3 regions of the Glutamicibacter ectropisis genome follow, and region 3 is predicted to be linked to each of the others. Evidence: riboswitches for the same ligand, from Rfam matches in the RefSeq annotation. Region 3 holds a riboswitch; each other region holds the start of a gene.

Region 1 (3,273 bases), 1.4 Mb from region 3:
CCGCTGTAGTTCTGGAATCACTAAGTCAATAAAGTCTTCTAAAGATCCAGGCAGAGAAGGCGGCATCAGGTTAAACCCATCTGCAGCCCCACTGTCTAGCCAATCTTCCATCTCGTCCACAATCATTTCCGGGGTCCCCACCATCGTGCAGTGTCCTCCCCCAGCGGCCAACAAGCCCAAGAGCTCTCGAACGGTAGGTTGATGCAATTCGATGAGTCGCAAGATCGTGGTGTACCGCCCTGCCGGTCCGGTGAATTCTGCCAAGGGTGGCAGCGCTGGAACAGGCTCATCGAGTGGCCACAGGCTCGTGTCTTGTTGCAGGAATACGCCAAGCTGGCGTAATGCATCCTCAACCGGCAGTAACTCGTTGAGCTCACGTTGTTTTGCTTTGGCTTCTTCGAGCGTACGCCCCACATAAGTCACCAATCCCGGCATGATCAATGCCCGCGACCTCTGGTTGCCCAAAGCACTGGTGCGTTCAGAAATATCCTGAGCAAATTCTGCAGCCATCTGCTGATCCGCGGCTACTGAATATATTGCCTCGGCATGAGTCGCTGCCAATTCACGTCCCGCGGGCGAAGATCCTGCCTGGAAAAGGACTGGTTCTCCGTGTTCAGAGTTAGGCATGTTTAACGGTCCGCGCACCGAGAAGTGCTGACCTTCATGATTGATCTCTTGAAGTTGATTCGCGATTGTGAAATCGCCAGCCCGGTCAATCTGAACTGCTTGGTGCGGATAAGATTCCCACAGCTGACGTAAGACATCGATGAACTCGGTAGCTCTGGCATAACGTTGAGCGTGGGCCGGCAATTCCGTCAGCGAATGGTTCTGAGCTTCGGTGTCCCACATGCTCGTCGCCACGTTAATCCCGGCCCGCCCTTGGGAGAGATGTTGCAGGCTTCCGAGCATACGCGCGGCATGAAAAGGTGAATAAAAGCTCGCAGAAATGGTGCAGACCAACCCGATGTTCCTCGTGCATTGGCTGATCGCCGACAACAGGGTCACAGGTTCAAAGAACCAGGTGGGTCCTGCTTGCGCTGCTTCGGGCGACACAGCTTGCCCATCTGCAAAGAACACTGCATCCAGCAAACCCTGCTCAGCGATCTGAGCAAGATTGATGTAGTACTGGGCTTCGGAGAGCTTTTCGGCAGCCGACTCTTCGGCTCGCCAAGCGGCCTGGTGGTGGCCTGTGCCGTAAATAAATAGATTCAGGTGAACTTGTTTCTTCTGGCTCAACCTTTCACCAACCCGCCATCAACAATCAGGTTCTGTCCCGTCACACCACGAGAGAGCGGGGAAGCAAAGAACAGCACGGCATCGGATAATTCTTCGGGAGTGGTCACTCGACGCAAGGGGGTTCCTGAAGCAATCAGGTCAAATACTGCTTCCGGAGTCGCTGCTGAAGCATCCGTGGTACGCAATAGTCCACCGGAGACCATGTTGACGTTGATTCCTTCCGGCCCAAGGTCATCGGCAAAGGTTCGCGTCAAGGACAATAACGCTGCCTTGGTAGCCGTGTAGTCATGGTAGGGAACCACTGGGTGCTGGAACAGATTGGTTCCGATATTGATGATGCGTCCAAAACCAACTTCACGCATTCCTGGAAGTACGGATTGAATGGCGGCCACCGGGGCCAGCACCGAGCCAGCAAATTGTGCACTGAGTTCCTCGGACGAAATGGCGTCCGCGGTGGAACGGGCATCTCCATTAAAGGAGAAATCTACCAAGGCGTTATTCACCAGTGTTGTTACTGGCGCGTCGAAGTGTTCCTTCGCTTCAGCAACCATTGCCTTCAGTCCTGCTTCGTCACGGACATCGGCCTGAATAGCGAGGGCATGCTGCGGATAACGCGCAACGAGCTCTTCAGCGGCCTGCGCCGAGGTGTTGTAGTTGATTACAACTTTCGCGCCAGCACCGAGGAAAGCATTGCTGATGGCTGCGCCAAGTCCCCGGGCACCGCCGGTGATCAGAACTACTTGTTCTTCCAATGGCAGGGAAATAGGGTGGGTCGTTGTTTGAGTGTCCGTGCTCATCGTGTGAACTCCTTGGCGTCTGTTGGCGAAGGAGAAGTAGCCAAAGACGCGAACGGTTCGCCCTGTAAAGGTACACGCGTACGCAGAATCTATGACATTCCCTTCGCCAGTACTAACTGGATCAGGTTCAACGGGTGTTCTCTCAGCCGCCGTGCGGCACCCCGTGTCACTGTTCCCATTAGTAGCACACTTCAGGCTTAGCTGTAGATCATTACTTCATAGATCCCACGAGTATCTGAGCTTGGTTCCTGGACAACCCAAACATCGCCACCTTGGGCTATGGTGAATTCCATGCTCAATTCTGTGGCCGGTATCGAACAGTCCAGAGATTTTTCTGCCACAGTTTCTCCGTCTTTTTCAGCACGGATGAGAACACTTCCTACGCCTTGGCATGCAACCAGCACCAGATTTTTCTGCCCCGCCACGCTCGTAAACACCATATGCTCACCTTGGGGATTGCCTTCGTCATCCACCCGATAGGTATTTACCGAACCCGCACCAGAGATAAACCCATTTTTGTCAAAGAAATCAACTTCGGGATCCCGCATGGATTCCGCAAGTCCATCGTGGTTCATGATCTTAGAGCCGAAGGCAATCATTGGAGGGAAGTAATCAAGGATGTCGTCGAAGCCGCCCTCTGACTCTTCAGTGGTTTCGTCTGTGAGGACTTCGGAATTGATCGCGGTGGGAGTCTGCTCTGGAAGCTTCAATTGAGAAACCGGGGTAGTGCAGGAACAAACCCCAAGGACTAAAGCTAGGGACAGAGGCAGCGCCCGTTTCATGTGCACTCCAATACGAGGATGAGTGAAGGTGATTTATTGACCTTATGACATGAATCTGAGTTAAACAATACATGTCAAACCACATGAACGCGATTGTTATGAAATCTTGAAATGGCTGACCAAATGGACTCACACGGATCTCACACCAACACACGGCGTCACCAGAGCTAAAGCGTCCGCAGCACTTCATATAGTTCTCTAAGGGTCTTATCCCATCGCCAATGAATTCTTCCCAAGGAGTAGAACTACCGCATGCGCCTGCTGCGTCGCACCGCCTCAATAGCACTCATCGCCGGTTCTCTTGTCCTCACCGGATGCTCAACCCTCGATTCCATCGAGCAAGATCGCATTCCAGACGCACAGGCTGACACCACCCATAACAGCGCGGAGCAACGCGCCACCTATGCGGACTCGCTTAAACTTCTCGCCGACATCGATATCAAGGGTCGCGCCCCGAA
Region 2 (3,273 bases), 1.2 Mb from region 3:
CCAATCTTGATGGCATCAATCTGTACATCTGCGCTCACAGCTTCTAACTGAGCAAGCACAAAGTGCCCATCAATGGCCTGTACAGCGCTCACGCCCTGCGTATTCTGAGCGGTCAAGGCGGTGATTACACACATGCCGTAACCACCATTGGCGGCAATGGCCTTCAGATCCGCCTGAATACCTGCGCCTCCGGAGGGGTCGGAGCCGGCGATAGAGAGAATATTTTTCACTGTGCCGCCGCCCATGCTGCAACGAGCTGCTCGCTGGCAGACTGCGGGTCTTGAGCGTTACAAACGGCTCGGACCACGGCCAGACCATTTCCTCCACCGGCACGGATCGCTTGCGCATCTTGTGCGGTGATTGCACCAATAGCGACACAGGGCAGTTCGGTCAACGATGCTGCCCGAGCAAACCCGTCAAGACCAATTGGGGTGGGATGATCCTTCTTGGTGGGGGTAGCGCGGACCGCACCGACTCCAAGATAGTCAATGACCTCAGCGTCTAGGTTGGCCTGTGCCAACTGTTCATCGGTTGAAGCACTCAACCCGATGATGCCTTCACCGATGATCTGGCGTGCCAGGCGCACTGGGATGTCTTTCTGCCCAATATGAATTCCACTGACAGCCGCACTGGCGGCGCGAGCCGCTAAGAACACGTCAATGCGGTCATTGACCAGTAGCTTCGCTTTGCCTTCGGTCAGTTTGGCCGCAGCACAGGTCAATTCGAAGAATTCGCGGGCGGTCTCATCTTTGGCTCGCAGTTGGATCCATTCGATGCCACCAGCTACTGCACCTTCGATGACTTCCAGGGTGGTGCGTGGGGTGCAGCTGGCGGTGTTGGCTACTAGGTAGGCGCCGATGTTATCCATGGTTCAATTCCTCGTACTTCAAATTCTCTAGTTCTTCAGGTTCCGTAGCAGCTAAAGCATCAAGGAAGGCCACGGCGAAACTTCCCGGCCCCGTGCTTGCAGCCAAGGCCTTTTCTGCGGCTAGGCCATATAAACCATGGGCTGCGATGGCTGCTTCGAAGGGGTCCTCACGGACTGCGAGCATGCCTGCGTTGAAAGCGCCCAGGGCACAGCCGCCACCGGTGATTCTGGTCAGTCCGATGCCGTTGGTGTGCACCAGCACGGTGCGGTTGGTATCGATGATCGCGTCTGCTTCACCGGAGATGGCAACAACGCACTCATGCTCCTTGGCTAGTTCACGCCCGGCGTCCAAGGCGGCCTGCACGGTATCTGCTGCGTCGACGCCACGGCCACTTGAATCCTTGCCTGCAAGGGCCAAGATTTCAGAGGCGTTACCGCGGATCAGGGTTGGATGATGCTGCACGATGCGCCGTGCAAAGTCGGTGCGTACCGGCAATGCACCCACGGCCACCGGGTCTAAGACCCAAGGGGTGCCGGCAGCGCTCGCCGAGAGAACAGCTTCTTCCATGGCCACCATTTGTTCTGTACTTGGTGTGCCCAGATTGACCAGTACTGCAGAAGCGACAGCCGCAAAAGGGCCAGCTTCTCCGGGCAGATCCGTCATCGCTGGTGAAGCACCCGAAGCGAGTAGAACATTGGCGGTGAAATTGGTGACGACAGTATTCGTCAAACAAAAAACCAAGGGGGAGTGTTGCCGATACTTTTGGGCAACGGTAGGCAGAGTCATGCGACATCCCTCCGCTAGCGTGAACTAGATCAGGTTCGACGGGTTTCATCTCAGTCGGCGTCTCCGACACCCCGTGTCACTGATTTAGAGAGTACGCAGAAGGGTTGCCGAGAACAAATCCTCAGCGTTCACGTCGTGCCACCAAAGCCTTGAGGGTGGCGGCATCAACCTGCTGCGCAGCGGCTAACTCCCACAGATGGTCTACCGCTGCCACGAGGTCTTCGTGAGCGTCAACCGGTTCGCTGAGTTCGTTCACTATGGTTCCGGCGCGACGTCTAGAGGAAATGAGCCCTTCGGCTTCTAACTCCTTGTAGGCCCGCGCCACCGTTCCGGCAGCCACACCAAGATCCGTGGCCAGTGCGCGAACTGTGGGCAATTTACTGCCTGCTACCAGTTCCCCGAGATTGATCAGTGAAGCAATCTGCGAACGAATCTGTTCATAGGGTGCGGTGGCCGCCTCAAGATCCACACTGATATGCGTGCTCATGAGGAGATGGATTTCTGAAGCGACTTGGCTACGCCGCCGGCTGGACGTTCAAGGAATATGACCGCGGGCAACAAGAAGATTAGGACTGCGAGAAAATCTAGTCGGACAGGATATTCGTAACCGACCACCAACATCGCAACGATAGCGGCCGTGATGGTCCGCAAGGAGCGAAGCTCGAAGACTCGGCGATACCAAATTTCCTCGTCTGCCGACACCTCCCATGCAATGTTGGCTCTACGCGAGAACCAAACAAATCCTAGGTGCGCAGCGATCAATACGACTACCAACGCAATGACAACAATCTTACTGGGCGCAACGAACCCCCATAAGTAGTCCAGCGGAGGAAAAATCAAGAAGTATACGCTCGTGACGACGAACAATCCGGCACAAATATATGGCCACAGGGGTAGATGTGCAGAATGTTTGGTGGCGGAAGAAATTTGTCGTGATACCGCATTCACATATCCCAGATACAACGCATTGAGGGCAAGATAAAACAGTGCCGCCCCGGTGAGAATCACCAACATCCAGGTTACACGTTCGCCGGTAGGCATCATGTATTCATCAATCTCAGGCAGGGATAGCCAAGTGATGAAAAGGGCAACGAACGTGAGCGTTGCTGTTGCGAACTGCAGTGAGAGTAACTGGTCACGCAGCCTGTTGAACTGTGTTCTCTTCTTTGTCGCGACATTTTCATAATTTGTCGGCGGCTGCCAAAGAAACATGATGACCGAAATTCCCAGCACAGCGTAGTTTGCTGTCGAGTCCAAGGTGCCGCCGATTCGGGACATGCTTTCCATGTAGTCGATACCTGCACCGGACCCATCGATATAGCGCGAGGACTCATGATGAAACCATTGGGCCTTGTAGTGCAGTGCTTCTCCGGCCTGGACCGCGATCGACACCGTAACGGTGCGGTAGAGGCGGTTCAACCAGGTGGTGCGGAGTAGCTGGTTGTTGTGCTGTGAGATGCCCGGCAGTGGTTTGCGCCGAAGAATAACAATGGAAGCGATCACCGCTGCCAATATGAGGAATCCTAGGCTCGCATAGAGGAACGGTAGGACCTCGCCTGCGGCACGCAAACCGTCCTGCGAAGGGCTGCTGGAGTAATAGTCATCGGTGCTGATTTCA
Region 3 (3,273 bases):
CGCATCGGCGGCGAACTGATCAGCATGGAGCTGGACTCCGGCCGCAAGCCACGTCGTGACGACGATGGCGACCGCGGTGGTTACCGTGGTGGACGCGGTGGCGATCGTGGAGGCTTCCGTGGTGGCCGCGGTGGTGGCTTCAACGACCGTCGTGGTGGCGGCGAGAAGCGCTTCAGTGGACGTGGTGGCAAGGATCGCTTCAGCGATTCGGGTCGCAGCGGTGGCCGTCGCGACTACTAAGTCAATGGCTTACGCAACTAACTAGTTTGCGCAGCACAACGCCCCTGGCTCAAGCTTTTCAGCTTGAACCAGGGGCGTTGTTTGCGCTTAGGGCTGGTGGAGCCCTAACGCTCCTACGGGGCCGTGCTGCCTACCGGAATCTCGTCTCCGAGATATACTTTTCCGCCGCTTTCAATAAACTCTCGGCTCTTCTGTGCCATCCCTGCGAGAGCGGCCTGAGCTTCCGCTGACCCATACTCATCACGAATGTCTTGCGAGATGCGCATTGAGCAGAACTTAGGACCACACATGGAGCAGAAGTGTGCCGTTTTGGCTGGTTCTGCAGGCAACGTCTCGTCATGGAATTCCTGCGCAGTCACAGGATCCAGACTCAATGAGAATTGATCATTCCAGCGGAACTCGAAACGTGCTTTGCTCAGAGCATCATCACGGGCACTAGCCCCGGGGTGGCCCTTGGCTAGATCTGCCGCATGAGCCGCGATCTTGTAGGTGATCACACCGGTTTTGACATCGTCGCGGTTGGGCAATCCAAGATGTTCTTTAGGAGTGACATAACACAGCATGGCCGTGCCATACCGAGCGATCTCTGTGGCTCCAATGGCGCTGGTGATGTGGTCATAGCCCGGAGCAACGTCGGTGACTAGGGGACCCAGCGTATAGAACGGCGCCCCGTCACACAGCTCCTGCTGACGCTCTACATTCTCTCGGACCAAGTGGAAAGGAATGTGCCCAGGTCCTTCGACCATGACCTGCACGTCGTACTTCCACGCACGCTTCGTCAATTCAGCAAGGGTATCTAGCTCAGCGAATTGCGCCGCATCATTGGCATCCGCGATAGATCCTGGGCGTAGTCCGTCGCCTAAGGAGAAAGCGACATCGTACTGGGCAAAAATTTCACACAGTTCATCAAAGTGCGTGTAGAGAAAATTCTCTTGATGGTGAGCTAAGCACCATCCGGCCATAATCGATCCACCGCGCGAAACGATGCCGGTAACTCGGTTGGCGGTCAGCGGGACATAACGCAAGAGCACCCCGGCATGGATGGTCATATAGTCCACGCCCTGTTCGCACTGCTCGATGACGGTGTCGCGGAAAATCTCCCAGGTCAGTGCGTTTGCTTCACCATCGACTTTTTCCAGAGCCTGGTAGATCGGTACGGTGCCGATCGGCACTGGAGAGTTACGGATAATCCATTCGCGAGTGGTGTGGATGTCATCTCCGGTAGATAGATCCATGACCGTGTCTGCGCCCCATTTGGTGGCCCACTGCAATTTGGAGACTTCTTCGGCAATCGAGCTCGTCACCGCCGAGTTACCGATGTTCGCGTTGATCTTTACCAAGAACGCTTTGCCAATGATCATTGGCTCGGACTCCGGATGATTGATATTCGAAGGAATAATCGCTCTTCCGGCAGCGAGTTCGCTACGCACCAGTTCCACATCGCATTCTTCGCGCAGTGCAACGTAACGCATTTCGGGCGTGATGATGCCAGCACGTGCGTAGTGCATTTGAGTCACCGTAGCCCCATTAGCGGCCCGGAACGGGGGAGCGGCTCTTCCAGCCCATTCCTCGCTTGCGGTACCGCGACGGACCGCTGAGCGACCGTCGTCATGCAGGTTTCGTTCGCGCCCCGCATAGGTTTCAACATCGCCTCGGTCAAGAATCCAAGATTCTCGAAAAGGTCTCAGCCCCTGTGTTGGTTCGCTGCCCGGCCCACTGGTGCGATATACCTGCACCGGTTCGTTGGGCTGGCCGTTGGGGGAGTCCGCAAGAGAAATTTGCGTGACCGGAACTGAAATACCCTCGGATTCGCGGAACGCGAGAGAGTGGGCAGAATGCTGTTCAAATTGTTCCATTAAGAAACTCACTTCCTTCGCCGGCATTATCCGGACAGGTTCAACGGTCGCGGACGGCTGCAGTCCGATCTCAGCCCCTGCCAAGGGGCTCCCGTGTGGTCGCAGACGACACTAGCATGAAAATTTCTGCCTGAGTCAAACGCCCGTCCCAAAATGACGAACGCTCTGCGAAGAGTATCTTGTGAAAAATGAAGAAAATCCGCTCAGATGCGGGAAAGAATAATGGCTTCGTGAAAACGAAAAGAGAGACAACCTGAATTCAGATTGTCTCTCTTATTTCGAGCCCCCTGCCGGAATCGATCCGGCGACCTCGTTCTTACCAAGAACGCGCTCTACCACTGAGCTAAGGGGGCAACGAGTAAATACTCTACACAGGTTTTTGGAGTTTTCAAAATCCTGAAAGCGTTTGTTGTTGAGGTCACAAGATTCCTACTCAAGTCCAGAATAAATAGTGAGGTGTGGCCTAGTTTCGGGGTTGCATGAGTGGGCCTCGTGGAGGGGGAAAATTGTTGTTCATGAATTGGCAATGACGAAACCAAAAGTGTTGGACCGCGCGAGATGCCTGGTGTCATTTGTTGGCCAGGTTCAGGGGAGCTAAGTAGTGGTCTTGAAGGATTGACTGGCTAGAGCGCAGTGAATGCGGGGAAAATTTAGTCATGAATTGAAAGCAGTAATAATCGTGGATTGACCAGTAAATTCCCATCAGTGAGCATCGTCACCAAAGCACTTTTGTGCCACTGATCGTCCCGCATGGGATTAGAAGATGCCGGTAGTGGCATTTGACTAGGTATTATTCGATTTTCGCGTGTTGATCTGAGCCCTGCAGTGCCGATTTTTGTTTGCGCGTGAATCCGTGTAGAGTATTTACTCGTTGCCCCCTTAGCTCAGTGGTAGAGCGCGTTCTTGGTAAGAACGAGGTCGCCGGATCGATTCCGGCAGGGGGCTCTGAGTGAGAAGCCTTCTTGGCTTCTACTGGATAGCTTCTCACTTGTGGCGGCGTAGCTCAGCTGGTTAGAGCGCACGACTCATAATCGTGAGGTCCCGGGATCGAGTCCCGGCGCCGCTACAGATTCAGTCCCGAAATCCTTACGGATTTCGGGACTTTTTCATTTTCAAAAGTATGTCGAATGAAGACAGCCTCCGAGCACGTTGATGTGATGCTCAGAGGCTGTTTGCG

The links. Region 3 has a riboswitch for thiamine pyrophosphate ahead of thiC (phosphomethylpyrimidine synthase ThiC). Riboswitches for the same ligand answer to the same signal wherever they lie in the genome.
Region 1: another riboswitch for thiamine pyrophosphate. It lies ahead of QMQ05_RS01710 (3-oxoacyl-ACP reductase); the one in region 3 lies ahead of thiC (phosphomethylpyrimidine synthase ThiC).
Region 2: another riboswitch for thiamine pyrophosphate. It lies ahead of thiM (hydroxyethylthiazole kinase); the one in region 3 lies ahead of thiC (phosphomethylpyrimidine synthase ThiC).

What each region holds. Positions count from the first base shown of each region.
Region 1 covers NZ_CP125942.1:362,352-365,624, reverse strand. The annotation lists gene QMQ05_RS01715 (LLM class flavin-dependent oxidoreductase) at 1-1,236, opposite strand, end outside; gene QMQ05_RS01710 (3-oxoacyl-ACP reductase) at 1,233-2,033, opposite strand; TPP riboswitch at 2,114-2,207, opposite strand; gene QMQ05_RS01705 (hypothetical protein) at 2,231-2,815, opposite strand; gene QMQ05_RS01700 (HNH endonuclease family protein) at 3,068-3,273, shown strand, end outside.
Region 2 covers NZ_CP125942.1:74,558-77,830, forward strand. The annotation lists gene thiD (bifunctional hydroxymethylpyrimidine kinase/phosphomethylpyrimidine kinase) at 1-245, opposite strand, end outside; gene thiE (thiamine phosphate synthase) at 227-868, opposite strand; gene thiM (hydroxyethylthiazole kinase) at 861-1,655, opposite strand; TPP riboswitch at 1,645-1,739, opposite strand; gene QMQ05_RS00360 (GntR family transcriptional regulator) at 1,777-2,142, opposite strand; gene QMQ05_RS00365 (hypothetical protein) at 2,139-3,273, opposite strand, start outside.
Region 3 covers NZ_CP125942.1:2,524,451-2,527,723, reverse strand. The annotation lists gene QMQ05_RS11880 (DEAD/DEAH box helicase) at 1-240, shown strand, start outside; gene thiC (phosphomethylpyrimidine synthase ThiC) at 354-2,096, opposite strand; TPP riboswitch at 2,092-2,201, opposite strand; tRNA gene QMQ05_RS11870 (tRNA-Thr) at 2,378-2,449, opposite strand; tRNA gene QMQ05_RS11865 (tRNA-Thr) at 2,970-3,041, shown strand; tRNA gene QMQ05_RS11860 (tRNA-Met) at 3,089-3,162, shown strand.